One region of the Micromonospora terminaliae genome, then DNA from elsewhere that is predicted to be linked to it. Evidence: riboswitches for the same ligand, from Rfam matches in the RefSeq annotation. Region 1 holds a riboswitch; the other holds the start of a gene.

Region 1 (7,202 bases):
CTGGGCCGGATGCTGAGCGCGGCGGGGGCGTCATGGGCGCTCCAGGGTGACGGTGCGGTCTGGGCCGGATGCTGAGCGCGGCGGGGGCGTCATGGGCGCTCCAGGGTGACGGTGCGGTCTGCCAGCGCGGCGACGAAGTCCGCGTCGTGGGTGACCGCGACGACGCCGTGCCCGGCGTCACGGAGGTCGGCGAGGAGGTCGACAAGTTCCCGCCAGGTCCGCCGGTCCTGGCCGAAGGTGGGCTCGTCGCAGATCAGCAGCCGGGGCGCGGTGGCCAGGGCGGTCGCGACGCTCAGCCGCCGCGCCTCGCCACCCGAGAGGGTGTACGGGTTGGCCCCCGCCAGCCGGTCCAGACGCAGCCGCTCCAGCAGTTCGTCCACGGTGGCCGTCACGGCGGCCTCGGGCTGCCCGGTGCGGCGCGGGCCGAGTGCCAGCTCGTCGCGCACCGTGCTCGTGACGAACTGGTGTTCCGGGTCCTGGAAGACCGAGCCGATCCGGCCGGCCAGGGCGGGTGCCCGCCAGCGGTGCGGGGGAGTGCGCGCGTCGCGGCCGGCGAGGGCGGGGGTGGCCACGACCGTGCCGGTGCCGGGGCGGAGCAGGCCGCCGAGGAGCAGGGCCAGGGTGGACTTGCCGGCGCCGTTCGGGCCGAGGACGGCGAGCGCCTCGCCGGCGCGTACCCGGAGGTCGGTGGGGGCCAGCCGGGGCGGCAGGCCGAGCCGGTCGGCGGTGAGCAGCACCTCGCCGGGCGGCGTGGTGGCGTGCCGCGGCGGCACGGTGCGGCCCGGCACCCAGACCCCGGCGGCGGCGAGCGCGTCGCCGTGCGCGGCGAAGACCGCCTCCGGCGGCCCGTCGGCGCGCACCCCGCCGCCGGGCTCCAGCACGACGACCCGGTCGACCAGCGGCAGCGCCTCGGCGACCCGGTGCTCGACGAGGATCAGCGTGGTGTCCGCGTCGAGGGCGTCGGCGACGGCCCGGCGGACCAGGTCTGCGCCGCCCGGGTCGAGGTTGGCGGTCGGCTCGTCGAGCAGCAGCAGGCCCGGGCGCAGGGCGAGCGTGCCGGCCAGCGCCAGCCGTTGCTGCTCGCCCCCGCTCAGCGCGGCGGTGGGCCGGTCCCGGTCGTAGGGGAAGCCGACCCGGCGCAGCGCCTCGTCGACGCGGGGCCAGATCTCCTCGGCGGGTACGCCGCGGTTCTCCAGCCCGAACGCCACGTCGTCGCCGCAGCGGGCCATGACGAGCTGGGTCTCCGGGTCCTGGAAGACGATGCCGACCCGCTCGCGGGCCTTGCGCGGGTCGAGCCCGTCGATCTCGACGGTGCCCTCCTGCTCACCGGAGTCCTCCGGCAGCAGGCCGGCGAGCGCCGCCAGCAGGGTGCTCTTCCCGGCCCCGGACGGCCCGAGCAGCAGAACCCGTTCCCCCACCTCGACGCGCAGGTCGACGCCCCGAACGGCCCAGCCCTTCCGCCCGGCATGCCGCCACCCGAACCCCCGCAACTGAACGGCACCCACGCGTCCACCTCCCCTCTCGGCCCAGCTTGGTTGATCAAGAGGTTTGCGTCAGGAAAACCGCTCCCGCTGACGCAAACCTCTTGATCAACGTGGTCTCGGCGCGGTCAGACCAGGGCGCGGTCGCGGCCCGCCGGGAAGCGGTCCAGGGCGCCGGTGTTCGCCAGGGCGCGGGTCAGGAACCAGGAGCCGGCGCCGGCGATCACCGTGGCGCTCACGATGGTCAGCAGGGCGTACGGCAGGCGGTAGTCGACCAGGTCGTAGGCCTTGTTCCAGTAGACGAAGTCGAAGATCGCGGCGGTCAGGCCGGTCAGCGCCCCGGCCAGCAGGGCCACCGGCAGCCGGTACGCGCGGTAGCGGAACGCCGCGAAGGCCAGCTCGGCGCCCAGACCCTGCATGAGGCCCTGGACGATGACGATGCCGCCCCACTGGCTGCCCAGCAGCGCCGAGATGATCGCCGCGAGCAGCTCGCAGTAGAGCGAGGCGCCCGGCTTGCGGATCACCAGCCCGCCGAGCACGGCCGGCACCAGCCAGACGCCGTAGATGAGTGTCTGCGCGGGCGGGAAGAACGCGAAGGCCGCGTCCGTGGCGCCCCAGAGCAGCCCCCAGGCCCAGAAGATGACGCCGAAGGCGACGGCGATCACCGAGGCGACGACGATGTCGACGGTGCGCCAGCGGTTGCTGTCGGTGTGGTTCATGACTGACTCCCAGTTCAGGTGAGGAACCAGGAGAAGACGCACGCCGCGCCCGGTGGTCACCGGACGGCGGCGCGGCTGGAGGTCGACCGAACTCCCTGCGCTGGCATTACCCAGATCAGGTTCGAGGGTCTGCGGGCACCGGCCCGCACTCTCAGCGCTGTGCGCTCCCCTGTCGGATGTGAAGTTGTCTCGTCGCAGACGCTAGCACCGACACCGCCGCCCGGCCCAGCAGGGCGATCGCCCGTTAGGGTGGCGGCCATGCGGGTCGAGGCGCGAGGGCTGACGTTCGAGGTACGCACCGGCGGCCCCGAAGGCGGTGAGCCCGTCCTGCTGCTGCACGGTTTCCCGCAGCACTCCGGCGAGTGGGACGAGGTGGCGCCCGCGCTGCACGCGGCCGGACTGCGCACGTACGCGCTCGACCAGCGCGGCTACTCGCCCGGCGCCCGGCCGGCGGAGGCCGGGGCGTACCGGATCCCGGAGCTGGTGGCCGACGCGGCTGCCGTGCTCGACGCGCTCGGGGTGACCGCCGCACACCTGGTCGGCCACGACTGGGGCGCCATCGTGGCGTGGGGCCTGGCGGCGGCGCACCCGGAGCGGGTGCGCACGCTGACCGCGGTGTCGGTGCCGCACCCGGCGGCCATGGGGCACGCGCTGGCCACCGACCCGCGGCAGAAGGCCCGTTCCTCCTACATCGCCCTGTTCCGCAAGCCGGGCAAGGCCGAGAAGGTGCTGCTGGCGTTCCGCGCGGCGACCTTGCGCCGGATGCTGTCCGGCGTGGGCGACGCCGGCCGGGTCGCCCGCTACGCCGACCCGATGCGCGAGCCCGGCGCGCTGACCGCGGCCCTGAACTGGTACCGGGCCATGACCGGGGCGGACATGAAGGCCGTCGGGCCGGTGGGCGTGCCCACCACGTTCGTCTGGAGCGACGGCGACGTGGCGATCGGGCGCACGGCCGCCGACGCGTGCGCCGCGCACGTGACCGGTGACTATCGCTTCGTGGTGCTGCCCGGCGTCACCCACTGGATCCCGGACGAGGCGCCCGGCCCGCTGGCCGCGGCGATCCTCGCCCGCACCGGCCGATGATCGCGAACACCGCGCCGGCCCGGCCGCACACCCGCGCGTCGCTCGCCGCCCAGCTCCACGACCTCGGGGTACGCCCCGGCGGGACCGTTCTCGTGCACGCCTCCGGCATGCTGGGCGAGGGCTCACCGCTGGCCCGCCTCCACGACCTCGACGCCGACGTGCTGCTGCTCGGCGTGGACCACGGCAGCAACACGTCCCTGCACCTGGCCGAGTACCGGCAGCCCGCGCCGCCCCGGCAGCGCTGCGGCGCGGCGGTGCTGACCGCCGACGGCGGCCGGGAGTGGGTGTGGTGGGACGACGTGCGCCTGGACGACGAGGGTTTCGCCCAGCTCGGCGCCGACCTGGAGGCCACCGGAGCGGTGCGGCTCGGGCCGGTCGGCGACGGGACGGGCCGCTTGATGAGGCAGCGGGCGGCGGTCGACTTCGCGGTGGAGTGGCTGGCCCGGCACCGACGGACGGAGGAAGCATGACGGTGAGTTCCGAGGGCTATCTGGCGGTGGTGACCGAGACGATCGGCCGGGTGGCCGCCGACCAGCGGGAGAACGTGGCCCGGGCGGCCGACCTGATCGCCGCGTCGCTGCGCGCCGACGGGGTGGTGCACGCGTTCGGCACGGGTCACTCGGAGGCCCTCGCCATGGAGATCGCCGGCCGGGCCGGTGGGCTCGTCCCCACCAACCGCATCGCCCTGCGCGACCTGGTGCTGCACGGCGGCGAGCCGGCCGGCGTGCTCGGCCCGAAGCTGGAACGCGAACCGGCCGTGGCGCACCGCCTCTACGAGCTGGCCCCGGTCCGGCCGCAGGACGTGTTCGTGCTCGCCTCGAACTCCGGCGTGAACGGCGCCATGGTCGAGTTCGCCTCGATCGTGAAGGAGCGCGGGCACGGGCTCGTGGCGATCACCTCGGCGCAGCACTCGGGCCGGATGACCTCCCGCCACCCGTCCGGTCGCAAGCTCGCCGACTTCGCCGACGTGGTGCTGGACAACGGCGCCCCGTACGGGGACGCCACCCTGCCGCTGCCCGGTGGCGGCGCGGTCGGCGCGGTGTCCTCGATCACCGCCGCGCTGCTGGCCCAGCAGATCGTCGCGGAGGTGGTCGCCCGGCTGATCGAGGCGGGGGAGCGGCCCCCGGTCTACCTGTCCGCCAACATCACGGGCGGCGACGAGCACAACGCCGAGCTGGAGGCCCGGTACGCGGGCCGCATCCGCCGCGGAGCCTGAGCGCGTTTCACGCTCCGCCCGATCGGGCACAGGCTGAGCTGCCGGTGGGAGGCCCCCACCGGCAGTACCGTCTTCCGTGGAGGTAGCGGGTGTCCAAGGAAACCGAGAAGCAGCGCTGGCAGCGCAACTTCGCCGACCTGCTCCAGGAGCTGCGGGTGGCGCAGACCGGGGTGCAGATCCTCTTCGCCTTCCTGCTGACCCTGCCGTTCAGCAACGGTTTCACCCGGACCAGTGGCTTCCAGAAGGACGTCTACATCGTCGCGTTGCTGTCCGCCGCCGCGGCCACCGCGATGATCATTTCGCCGGTCGCGTTCCACCGGGCGCTCTTCCGCCAGGGCCGCAAGCCGGAGCTGGTTCGCTTCGCGCACCGGATGGCCACCGGCGGTCTCGGCTTCATGCTGATCTCGATGGTCAGCGCGGTGCTGCTGATCACCGACTTCGTGCTGAGCCGCCCGATCGCGTTCCTGCTCAGCGCGCTCACCGGGGTCTGGTTCCTGGTCTTCTGGGTGATCCTGCCGTTCGCCCGGCGCAACTGGGGTGACGAGGACATCGACGACGAGGACGACGATCCGCCGGCGCTGGCCGGCGACTGACCGCCCGGACCTGCCAAATCGGACGTGCGCGCGAGGCTACCCCTGGGTAACACCCGGGGGTAGCGTCGTTTCGAGGCACGTCGACGCAGCCGGACCGAGGTCTCCAGGAGGCAGCCGTGACCACGACACAGAACAGCCGGCCCGACCCCGCCGGACACGGCGGCCCGACCGGGCGGGTGGCGCCCATCGACGACCCGCAGCCACCGCCCGGCGCGGACGGGGCCGGGCCGCTGCCCGCCGAGGCCGGCCAGGTCTCGGAGAAGGAGGCGCGGCAGGTCGCCGAGGCGGCCCGCGAGTCGGCCTGGGACCGGCCCAGCTTCGGCAGGGAGCTGTTCCTCGGCCGCTTCCAGCTCGACCTGATCAACCCCTGGCCCCGCCTCGACCCGGCGGAGGCGGCGCGGGCCGAGGAGTTCCTCACGGCGTTCGGGGCGTACCTGGACTCCGAGGTGGACGGTGCGGCCATCGAGCGGGACGCACGCATCCCCGACGAGGTGTTCCACGGGCTGGCCCGGCTCGGCGCCTTCGGCATGAAGATCGACCGCAAGCACGGCGGCCTCGGGCTGAGCAACCTGCACTACTGCCGGGCGCTGATGCGGGCCGGCTCGGTGAACCCGTCGATCGGCGCGCTGCTCTCGGCGCACCAGTCGATCGGCGTGCCGCAGCCGCTGAAGATGTTCGGCACCCCCGAGCAGAAGGAGAGCTTCCTGCCCCGGCTGGCCGCCGGCGAGGTCTCCGCCTTCCTGCTCACCGAGCCGGACGTCGGCTCCGACCCGGCCCGACTGGCCACCACGGCCGAGCCCACCGAGGACGGCACCGGCTACCGGCTCAACGGCGTGAAGCTGTGGGCCACCAACGGCACGGTCGCCACCCTGCTCGTGGTGATGGCCCGGGTGCCGGCGGCCGAGGGGCGGCGCGGGGGCATCACGGCCTTCGTGGTGGAGGGCGACAGCGAGGGCATCACCGTCGAGCGGCGCAACGCCTTCATCGGGCTGCGCGGCCTGGAGAACAGCCTCACCCGGTTCCACGACGTCTTCGTGCCGAAGGAGAACGTGATCGGCGGCGAGGGCAAGGGCCTGAAGATCGCGCTGACCACGTTGAACACCGGGCGGCTCTCGCTGCCGGCCATGTGCGTGGGCGCCGGCAAGTGGGCGTTGAACGTGGCCCGGGAGTGGGCCGCCGACCGGGTCCAGTGGGGCCGGCCGGTCGGCGAGCACGAGGCGGTCGCCAAGAAGCTCGCCTTCATCGCCGCCACCACGTACGGCATGGAGTCCATGCTCGACCTCTGCTGCCTGCTCGCCGACGACGACCGCAACGACATCCGCATCGAGGCCGCGCTCGTGAAGCTCTACGCCAGCGAGATGGCCTGGAAGATCGCCGACGAGCTGATCCAGATCCGGGGCGGGCGCGGCTACGAGACCGCCGACTCCCTGGCCGCCCGGGGCGAACGCCCGGCCGCCGTCGAGCAGCTCCTGCGCGACCTGCGGATCAACCGCATCTTCGAGGGCTCCACCGAGATCATGCACCTGCTGATCGCCCGCGAGGCGGTCGACGCGCACCTCTCGGTGGCCGGCGACATCATCGACCCGGACGCCGGGCTGGGCCGCAAGGCGAAGGCCGGCGCGCGGGCCGGCGTCTTCTACGCGAAGTGGCTGCCCACCCTGGCCGTCGGCAAGGGCCAGGCGCCCGGGGCCTACCACGAGTTCGGCCCGCTCGCCGGGCACCTGCGGCACGTCGAGCGCGCTTCCCGCAAGCTGGCCCGGTCCACCTTCTACGCGATGTCCCGCTGGCAGGGGAAGATGGAGCGCAAGCAGGCGTTCCTCGGCCGGGTGGTGGACATCGGCGCGGAGCTGTTCGCCATGTCCGCCGTCTGCGTCCGGGCGGTCGCCGAGCGCGCCGAGCACCCGGAGAACCTCGAGCTGGCCGACCTGTTCTGCCGGCAGGCCCGGCTGCGCGTCGACGAGCTGTTCACCGGGCTGTGGTCCAACACCGACGCGGTGGACGTGGCCGCCGCCAAGCGGATCATCGCGGGGCGCTACGCCTCGATCGAGGAGGGCGTCGTCACCCCGCCCGCCGACCAGCCCTGGGTGGCCCGCTGGCAGCCCGGCCCGTC
Region 2 (7,202 bases), 690 kb from region 1:
GACGCGCTGGCCGCCTGGGGCGAGACCGGCGGGTACGACGCCGAGGTGCTCTTCGACACCGTCGCCACCATCGTCCTCGACCTGCCGTGGGACGCCGCCCGGGAACGGCCGGTGCGGACCCTGTCCGGCGGCCAGCAGAAGCGGTTCGCACTGGAACTGCTGCTCCGCGGCCCGGATGAGGTGCTCCTCCTCGACGAGCCGGACAACTTCCTCGACGTGCCCGGCAAGCGCTGGCTGGAGGCCCGGCTGCGCGAGTCCGGCAAGTCCGTGCTCTACGTCTCGCACGACCGGGAGCTGCTGGCCCAGACCGCCGACCGGGTGGTCGCCGTCGAGGGCGGGAGCGCGTGGGTGCACCCGGGCGGCTTCGCCAGCTGGCACGAGGCCCGGGTGGCCCGGCACGCCCGCCTCGACGAGCTGCGCCGCCGCTGGGACGAGGAGCACCAGAAGCTGCGCGAGCTGATGCTCATGTACAAGCAGAAGGCCGCGTACAACGACGCGATGGCCTCCCGCTACCAGGCCGCGCAGACCCGGCTGCGCAAGTTCGAGGAGGCCGGGCCGCCGCCCGTACCCCCGAAGGAGCAGGACATCCGGATGCGCCTGACCGGCGGGCGGACCGGCAAGCGCGCGGTGATCGCCGAGCAGCTGGAACTGGACGGCCTGACCTACCCGTTCGACCTGGAACTCTGGTACGGCGACCGGGTCGCGGTGCTCGGCGCGAACGGGACGGGGAAGTCGCACTTCCTGCGCCTGCTCGCCCGCGGCGGCACCGACCCGGACCCGGCCAACATCCCGGTCGACGGGGCGAAGCTCGCGCCCGTCGGGCACGACGGGGTGGTCCGCCTCGGCGCCCGGGTGCGGCCCGGCCACTTCTCCCAGACCCACGACCGTCCGGAGCTCATGGAGAAGACGCTGGTCGACATCCTGTGGCGGGGCGACGAGCACCGGGCCGGCATGGACCGGCACGCCGCCATGGCGGCGCTGTCCCGGTACGAGCTGGCCGGGCAGGGCGACCAGCGGTTCGGCACCCTTTCCGGCGGCCAGCAGGCGCGTTTCCTGGTGCTGCTGCTGGAGCTGTCCGGTGCGACCCTGCTGCTGCTCGACGAGCCGACCGACAACCTCGACCTGGCCTCCGCCGAGGCCCTCGAAGCGGGCCTCGACGCGTTCGCCGGGACGGTCGTCGCGGTCACCCACGACCGGTGGTTCACCCGGTCCTTCGACCGGTTCGTGCTGTTCCGGGGCGACGGCGAGGTGGTGGAGACCCCGGAGCCGGTCTGGGACGTCGGGTGACCGCCCGGCCGGCGGCATAGGGTGGATCTCGTGACTGAGATGACCTACCGCCGGCTGGGCGACTCCGGACTCGTGGTGTCCGTGGTCGGCATCGGCTGCAACAACTTCGGCCGCAAGCTCGACCTCGACGGCACGCGGGCGGTGGTCGACGCCGCGCTCGACGCCGGGATCAACTTCTTCGACACCGCGGACATCTACGGCGAGCCGCAGGGCGGCTCCGAGGAACTGCTCGGGCAGGCGCTCAAGGGCCGCCGGGACGACGTGGTGGTCGCCACCAAGTTCGGCATGGACATGCACGGGTTGAACGGGCCGGACCACGGCGCCCGGGGCGCCCGCCGCTACATCGCCCGGGCGGTCGAGGCGTCCCTGCGCCGCCTCGACACCGATCACATCGACCTCTACCAGATGCACGAGCCCGACCCGGGCACCCCGATCGACGAGACCCTCGCCGCGCTGGACGACCTGGTCACCGCCGGCAAGGTGCGCTACCTCGGCAACTCCAACTTCGCCGGCTGGCAGATCGCCGACGCCGACTGGACCGCCTCCTCCCAGGGCCGGACGCGCTTCATCTCGGCGCAGAACCACTACTCGTTGCTGGAACGGTCCGTCGAGGCCGAGGTCATCCCGGCGTGCGAGCGGTTCGGCCTGGGCATGCTGCCGTTCTTCCCCCTCGCCAACGGCCTGCTCACCGGCAAGTACAAGCGGAACGAGAACCCGCCCGCCGGCAGCCGGCTCTCGGGCGGCGGCCGGTACGCCGAGCGCCTCGCCGCCGCCGACTGGGACACCATCGAGGCGATCTCGGAGTTCGCGGCGCAGCGCGGGCTCAGCATGCTCCAGGTGGCCATCGGCGGGCTCGCGGCCCGTCCGGCGGTGACCTCGGTGATCGCCGGCGCCACCACGCCCGAGCAGGTAAGCGCCAACGCCGAGGCGGGCACCTGGCAGCCCACCGACGAGGACCTCGACGCCCTCGACGCAATCCTCTGACCCACCCCTCGCTGCCCCGGCGCCGCCCTTGAGGTGCCGGGGCAGCGTGCTGTCCACCGTGGCTCGACGAGGGCATCCGGACAGCATGACGTGACCGGGAGATCACCCGCTGTCCCCAACCTCCATGCGGGACGGTCGGTGGGAAATTCCCCACCTGCCCCTTGGCGGATCCGCGCCCGCGTCGTACGGTAGGCCCGCAAGTGACCCACGGGAGCCCGGTGCCACCGGGCTGAGAGGGGGGCTGGAAGCCCCCGACCGTCGAACCTGATCCGGGTAATGCCGGCGCAGGGAGGAGTGTTGCCGTGCCGTCCCTGGGACGACTGCATCTGATCACCGACACCCGGCCGGGGCGGGACCCGCTCGGCGTGCTGCGCGCCGCCCTGCCGGTGGCCCGCGCCGAGCTGGTCGTCCAGGTCCGGGTCGAGGACGACGCCAGCGACCGGGAGGCGTACGAGCTGGCCCGGCAGGTGGTCGGGCTGTGCCGGCCGTACGGGGCGACGTGCCTGGTCAACGACCGGCTGCATGTGGCGCTGGCGGTCGACGCCGCCGGCGGGCACGTCGGCGCGGAGGACCTGCCCGTCGCGGCCGCCCGCCGGGTGCTCGGCGCCGGCGCCCTGCTCGGCGCGACCGCGCGGGAGCCGGGCGGCGCCGCCGCGGCGGTCGCCGCCGGGGCCAGCTACCTGGGCGTGGGCCCGTGTCACGCGACCACCACCAAGTCCGGCCTGCCCGACCCGATCGGCCCCGCGGGGCTGCGCGCGGTGGCGGGTGCCGTGGACGTGCCGGTGATAGCCATCGGCGGGGTGACCGTCGCGTCGGTGCCGGCGTTGCGGGCGGCCGGGGCGTACGGGGTGGCGGTGGTCGGTGCGCTGTCCGGCAGCCCCGATCCCGCACGTACGACCGCCGAGCTGATCGCGGCGCTGACGTGCTGACCCGACCGGACGTCGCCATCGTGGGGGCGGGACCGGTCGGGCTGGCGATCGCGTGGCGCTGTGCTTCGCGAGGGCTGCGCGTGACCGTCCACGATCCCGCACCCGGCTCCGGCGCCTCGCACGTCGCCGCCGGGATGCTCTCGCCGGTGGCCGAGGCGTACTTCGGCGAGCACGAGTTGACCGGCCTGCTCGCCGAGTCCGCCGCCCGCTGGCCCCGCTTCGCCGCCGACCTGACCGACGCGGCCGGCGCCGACATCGGGTACCGCGCCGACGGCACCCTCGTGGTCGGGCTCACCGCCGACGACCTGGCCGAGGCGCGGCGGCTCTGGTCGTACCAGCAGGGGTTGGGACTGCCGATCACGCCGCTGCGCCCCTCGGAGCTGCGCGACCGCGAACCGGCGCTGGCCCCGCGGGTGCGGGGTGGCGCGGTCGCCCCCGGCGACCACCAGGTCGACCCGCGCCGGCTGGTTCCCGCGCTGCGGGCGGCGGCCGAGCGGGCCGGCGCGGTGCTGCGCCCGGACCGGGTCGGCGCGCTGTCCGAGGTGGACGCCGGGCTCACCGTTGTCGCGGCCGGCTGCGGCGCCGCCGCGCTGACCGGGCTGCCGGTCCGGCCGGTCAAGGGCCAGGTGCTCCGGCTCCGCGCGCCCGGTCGCGGCGCGCCGGGCTTCCGGCACGTGATCCGGGGGTACGCCGACGGCGAGTCGATCTATCTGGTTCCGCGGGACAGCGGCGAGGTGGTGGTCGGGGCGACCGTCGAGGAGCGCGCCGACACCGAGGTGACCGCGGGCGCGGTGCTCCGGTTGCTCCGCGCCGCCGTGGACCTGGTGCCGGAGCTGGCCGAGTACGACCTGGTCGAGGCGATCGCCGGGCTGCGCCCCGGCACCCCGGACAACGCGCCGATCATCGGGCCGCTGCCCGGCCGCCCCGGCGTGCTCGTCGCCACCGGACACCACCGGCACGGCATCGTGCTCACCCCGGTCACCGCCGACCTGGTCACCGAGCTGATCGTCACCGGCGAGCCGGATCCGCTGCTCGCCCCCTTCACCCCGGTCCGGTTCGGGAAGGAGCCCACGTGGAACTGATCGTCAACGGCGCGGGACGGGACCTGCCCGGCGGCTCGACCGTCGCCGACGTGGTCCGTGCGGTCACCGAGCAGGAGCGCGGCCTGGCGGTCGCCGTGAACGGCGAGGTGGTGCCGCGCGGCGGCTGGACGGCCACGGTGCTGCGCGACGGCGACCGGGTCGAGGTGCTCAGCGCCGCCCAGGGCGGGTGAGCCCGATGTCCTTCGAGATCGGTGGCGTCGGCTTCGGCTCCCGGCTCATCCTCGGCACCGGCGGCGCGGCCAACCTGCACTTGCTGGAGCAGGCGATCCGCGCCTCCGGCACCGAGCTGGTCACGCTGGCGCTGCGCCGGGTGGACACCGCGCCGGGCGCCGCGGGCGGCCTGCTCGACCTGCTGGACCGGTGCGGGGTACGGCTGCTGCCGAACACGGCCGGCTGCTACACGGCGTCCGAGGCCGTGAAGGTGGCGCAGCTCGCCCGGGAGGCGTTCGACACCGACTGGGTGAAGCTCGAGGTGATCGGCGACGAGCGCACGCTGCTGCCCGACGGGGTGGAGCTGCTGCGCGCCGCCGAGGAGCTGGTGGCCGACGGGTTCACGGTGCTGCCGTACACCTCGGACGATCCGATCCTGGCCCGGCGGCTGGCCGACGTGGGCTGCGCGGCCGTGATGCCGGCCGGCGCACCGATCGGCTCCGGGCTCGGGGTGAGCAACCCGCACCACATCCGGCTCATCCGGCAGACCGTCGACGTGCCGGTGATCCTCGACGCCGGCATCGGCACCGCCTCCGACGCCGCGCTCGCCATGGAGCTGGGCTGCGACGCCGTGCTGCTGGCCAGCGCCGTCACCCGGGCCGCCGACCCGGTGGCGATGGCCACCGCCATGCGGCATGCGGTGCGGGCGGGGCGGCTGGCGTACGGGGCGGGCCGGATCGCGCGCCGCTTCCACGCCCTCGCCTCCACCCCCGACGAGGGAAGGCCCGACCTGTGACGGCCGCGGCCGCAGATCTTGGTAGGAAACGGCCCCTCGAGGGGCCGAAACCCTCCAAGACCTCGGGCGATGCCGTGCCGTCCGGCGTCGTGCTGCTCACCGATCGGTGGCAGGCGCGGCGTCCTCTCGCCGAGGTCGTTCGGGCGGCCGTCGCCGGGGGAGTGCGGTGGGTGGTGCTGCGGGAGAAGGACCTCTCCCGGGTGGCGCGGGCCGCGCTGGCCGCCGAGCTGCGCGCCATCCTCGCCGACGCCGGGGGGAGGCTGATCGTCGCCGGGCCCGACCCGCTCGACGGCGACGCCGTCCACCTGCCGGCCGCCGGCCCGTACCCGCCGCCGGCCGCCGGGCTGGTCGGCCGCTCCTGCCACGACGGCACCGAGCTGGCCCGACTGACCACCGAGGACTACGTGACCGTCTCGCCGGTCTACCCCACGAGGACCAAACCCGGCTACGGGCCACCCCTGCACCCGGCGGGGCTCCGCGAGCTGATCGCGACCAGCCCCGTGCCGGTGCTCGCCCTGGGCGGCATCGAAACCCCGGCCCAAATCCGGGAGTGCGTGGCGGCCGGCGCCGCCGGGGTGGCCGTGCTCGGCGCCCTCATGCGCGCCGACGACCCCACCGAGATCGCCGCCAAACTCACCGAAGCGGCTGGCCTGACCGCCCGGAGTGGGCACGGTCGGCCGCAGACCCCCACCGCAACCACAGAGGACAACGAGTGACCCCGAGGACCACACTCACGATCGCCGGATCAGACTCCGGCGGCGGCGCCGGCATCCAGGCCGACCTCAAGGTCTTCGCCGCCCTCGGCGCCTACGGCACCAGCGTGCTCACCGCGGTCACCGCGCAGAACACCCGGGGCGTGGACGCCGTGCTGCCCCTGCCGCCGCAGACCGTGCGCGACCAGCTCGACAGCGTGCTGGGCGACTTCGACGTACGCGCCGTGAAGACCGGCATGCTCGGCACCCCGGCGGTCGCCGACGCGGTGGCCGAGGCGGCGAAGGCGGGCCGGCTGCCCCACCTGGTCGTCGACCCGGTGCTGGTCGCCACCAGCGGGCACCGGCTCGGCGTGGTGTCGGCCGTCGAGCGGCTGCTCCCGTACGCCGAGGTGGCGACGCCGAACTGCGCGGAGGCCGCGGCCCTCACCGGACGCCCGGTGACCACGGTCGAGGAGATGGTCGCGGCGGCCGAGGCGCTGGCGGCCGCCGGCCCGGCGCACGTCGTGGTGACCGGCGGCGACGTCGACGCGGCGGGCGAGTCGGTGGACGTCCTGGCCGGCGGCGGCGCGACCACGTTGCTGCGCGCGCCCCGGGTGCCGACCCGGCACAACCACGGCACCGGCTGCTCGTTCTCGGCGGCGATCGCCGTCCGGCTGGCGGCGGGCGACCCGGTGCCGGTCGCGGTGGCCGCTGCGAAGGAGTACGTGACCCGCGCGCTGACCGGCGCGCGGCACTGGGAGCTGGGCGCGGGACGCGGCCCGCTGGACCACTTCGGCTGGTCCGCTTGAGCGACAGGGAGGCTGTCATGCAGGCACGTCGCAAGGTCTACGTCGAGGGGTCACGCCCGGACATCCGGGTGCCGTTCGCCGAGGTGGAACTGACCGGGGACAATCCGCCGGTCCGGCTCTACGACACGTCCGGCCCGGGCTCCGAGCCGGAGGCGGGGCTGCCGCCGCTGCGCGGGCCGTGGATCGCCGAGCGCGGGGATGTCGCCCCGGTGCGGGGCGCCGGCACGCCGCTGGCGGGAAGCCGTCCGACCCAGCTCGCCTACGCGCGGGCCGGAACCGTCACCGCGGAGATGGAGTTCGTGGCGATCCGGGAGGGGGTCGCGCCGGAGTTCGTCCGGGACGAGATCGCGGCCGGGCGGGCCGTGCTGCCGCTGAACGTCAACCACCCCGAGTGCGAGCCGGCGATCATCGGCAAGGCGTTCCTGGTCAAGGTCAACGCCAACATCGGCACC

The links. A riboswitch is a leader RNA that binds a small molecule or an ion and turns the genes downstream of it on or off. The one in region 1 is predicted to bind thiamine pyrophosphate.
Region 2: another riboswitch for thiamine pyrophosphate. It lies ahead of GCE86_RS21980 (thiamine phosphate synthase); the one in region 1 lies ahead of GCE86_RS18730 (ECF transporter S component).

What each region holds. Positions count from the first base shown of each region.
Region 1 covers NZ_CP045309.1:4,121,041-4,128,242, reverse strand. Annotated here, with positions in the region: gene GCE86_RS18735 (ABC transporter ATP-binding protein) at 90-1,505, opposite strand; gene GCE86_RS18730 (ECF transporter S component) at 1,610-2,200, opposite strand; TPP riboswitch at 2,275-2,381, opposite strand; gene GCE86_RS18725 (alpha/beta fold hydrolase) at 2,459-3,283, shown strand; gene GCE86_RS18720 (AAC(3) family N-acetyltransferase) at 3,280-3,753, shown strand; gene GCE86_RS18715 (sugar isomerase domain-containing protein) at 3,750-4,499, shown strand; gene GCE86_RS18710 (DUF6328 family protein) at 4,589-5,092, shown strand; gene GCE86_RS18705 (acyl-CoA dehydrogenase family protein) at 5,209-7,202, shown strand, end outside.
Region 2 covers NZ_CP045309.1:4,808,188-4,815,389, reverse strand. Annotated here, with positions in the region: gene GCE86_RS21990 (ABC-F family ATP-binding cassette domain-containing protein) at 1-1,287, shown strand, start outside; gene GCE86_RS21985 (aldo/keto reductase) at 1,327-2,271, shown strand; TPP riboswitch at 2,470-2,579, shown strand; gene GCE86_RS21980 (thiamine phosphate synthase) at 2,574-3,200, shown strand; gene thiO (glycine oxidase ThiO) at 3,194-4,282, shown strand; gene thiS (sulfur carrier protein ThiS) at 4,273-4,473, shown strand; gene GCE86_RS21965 (thiazole synthase) at 4,470-5,249, shown strand; gene GCE86_RS21960 (thiamine phosphate synthase) at 5,324-5,965, shown strand; gene thiD (bifunctional hydroxymethylpyrimidine kinase/phosphomethylpyrimidine kinase) at 5,962-6,750, shown strand; gene thiC (phosphomethylpyrimidine synthase ThiC) at 6,768-7,202, shown strand, end outside.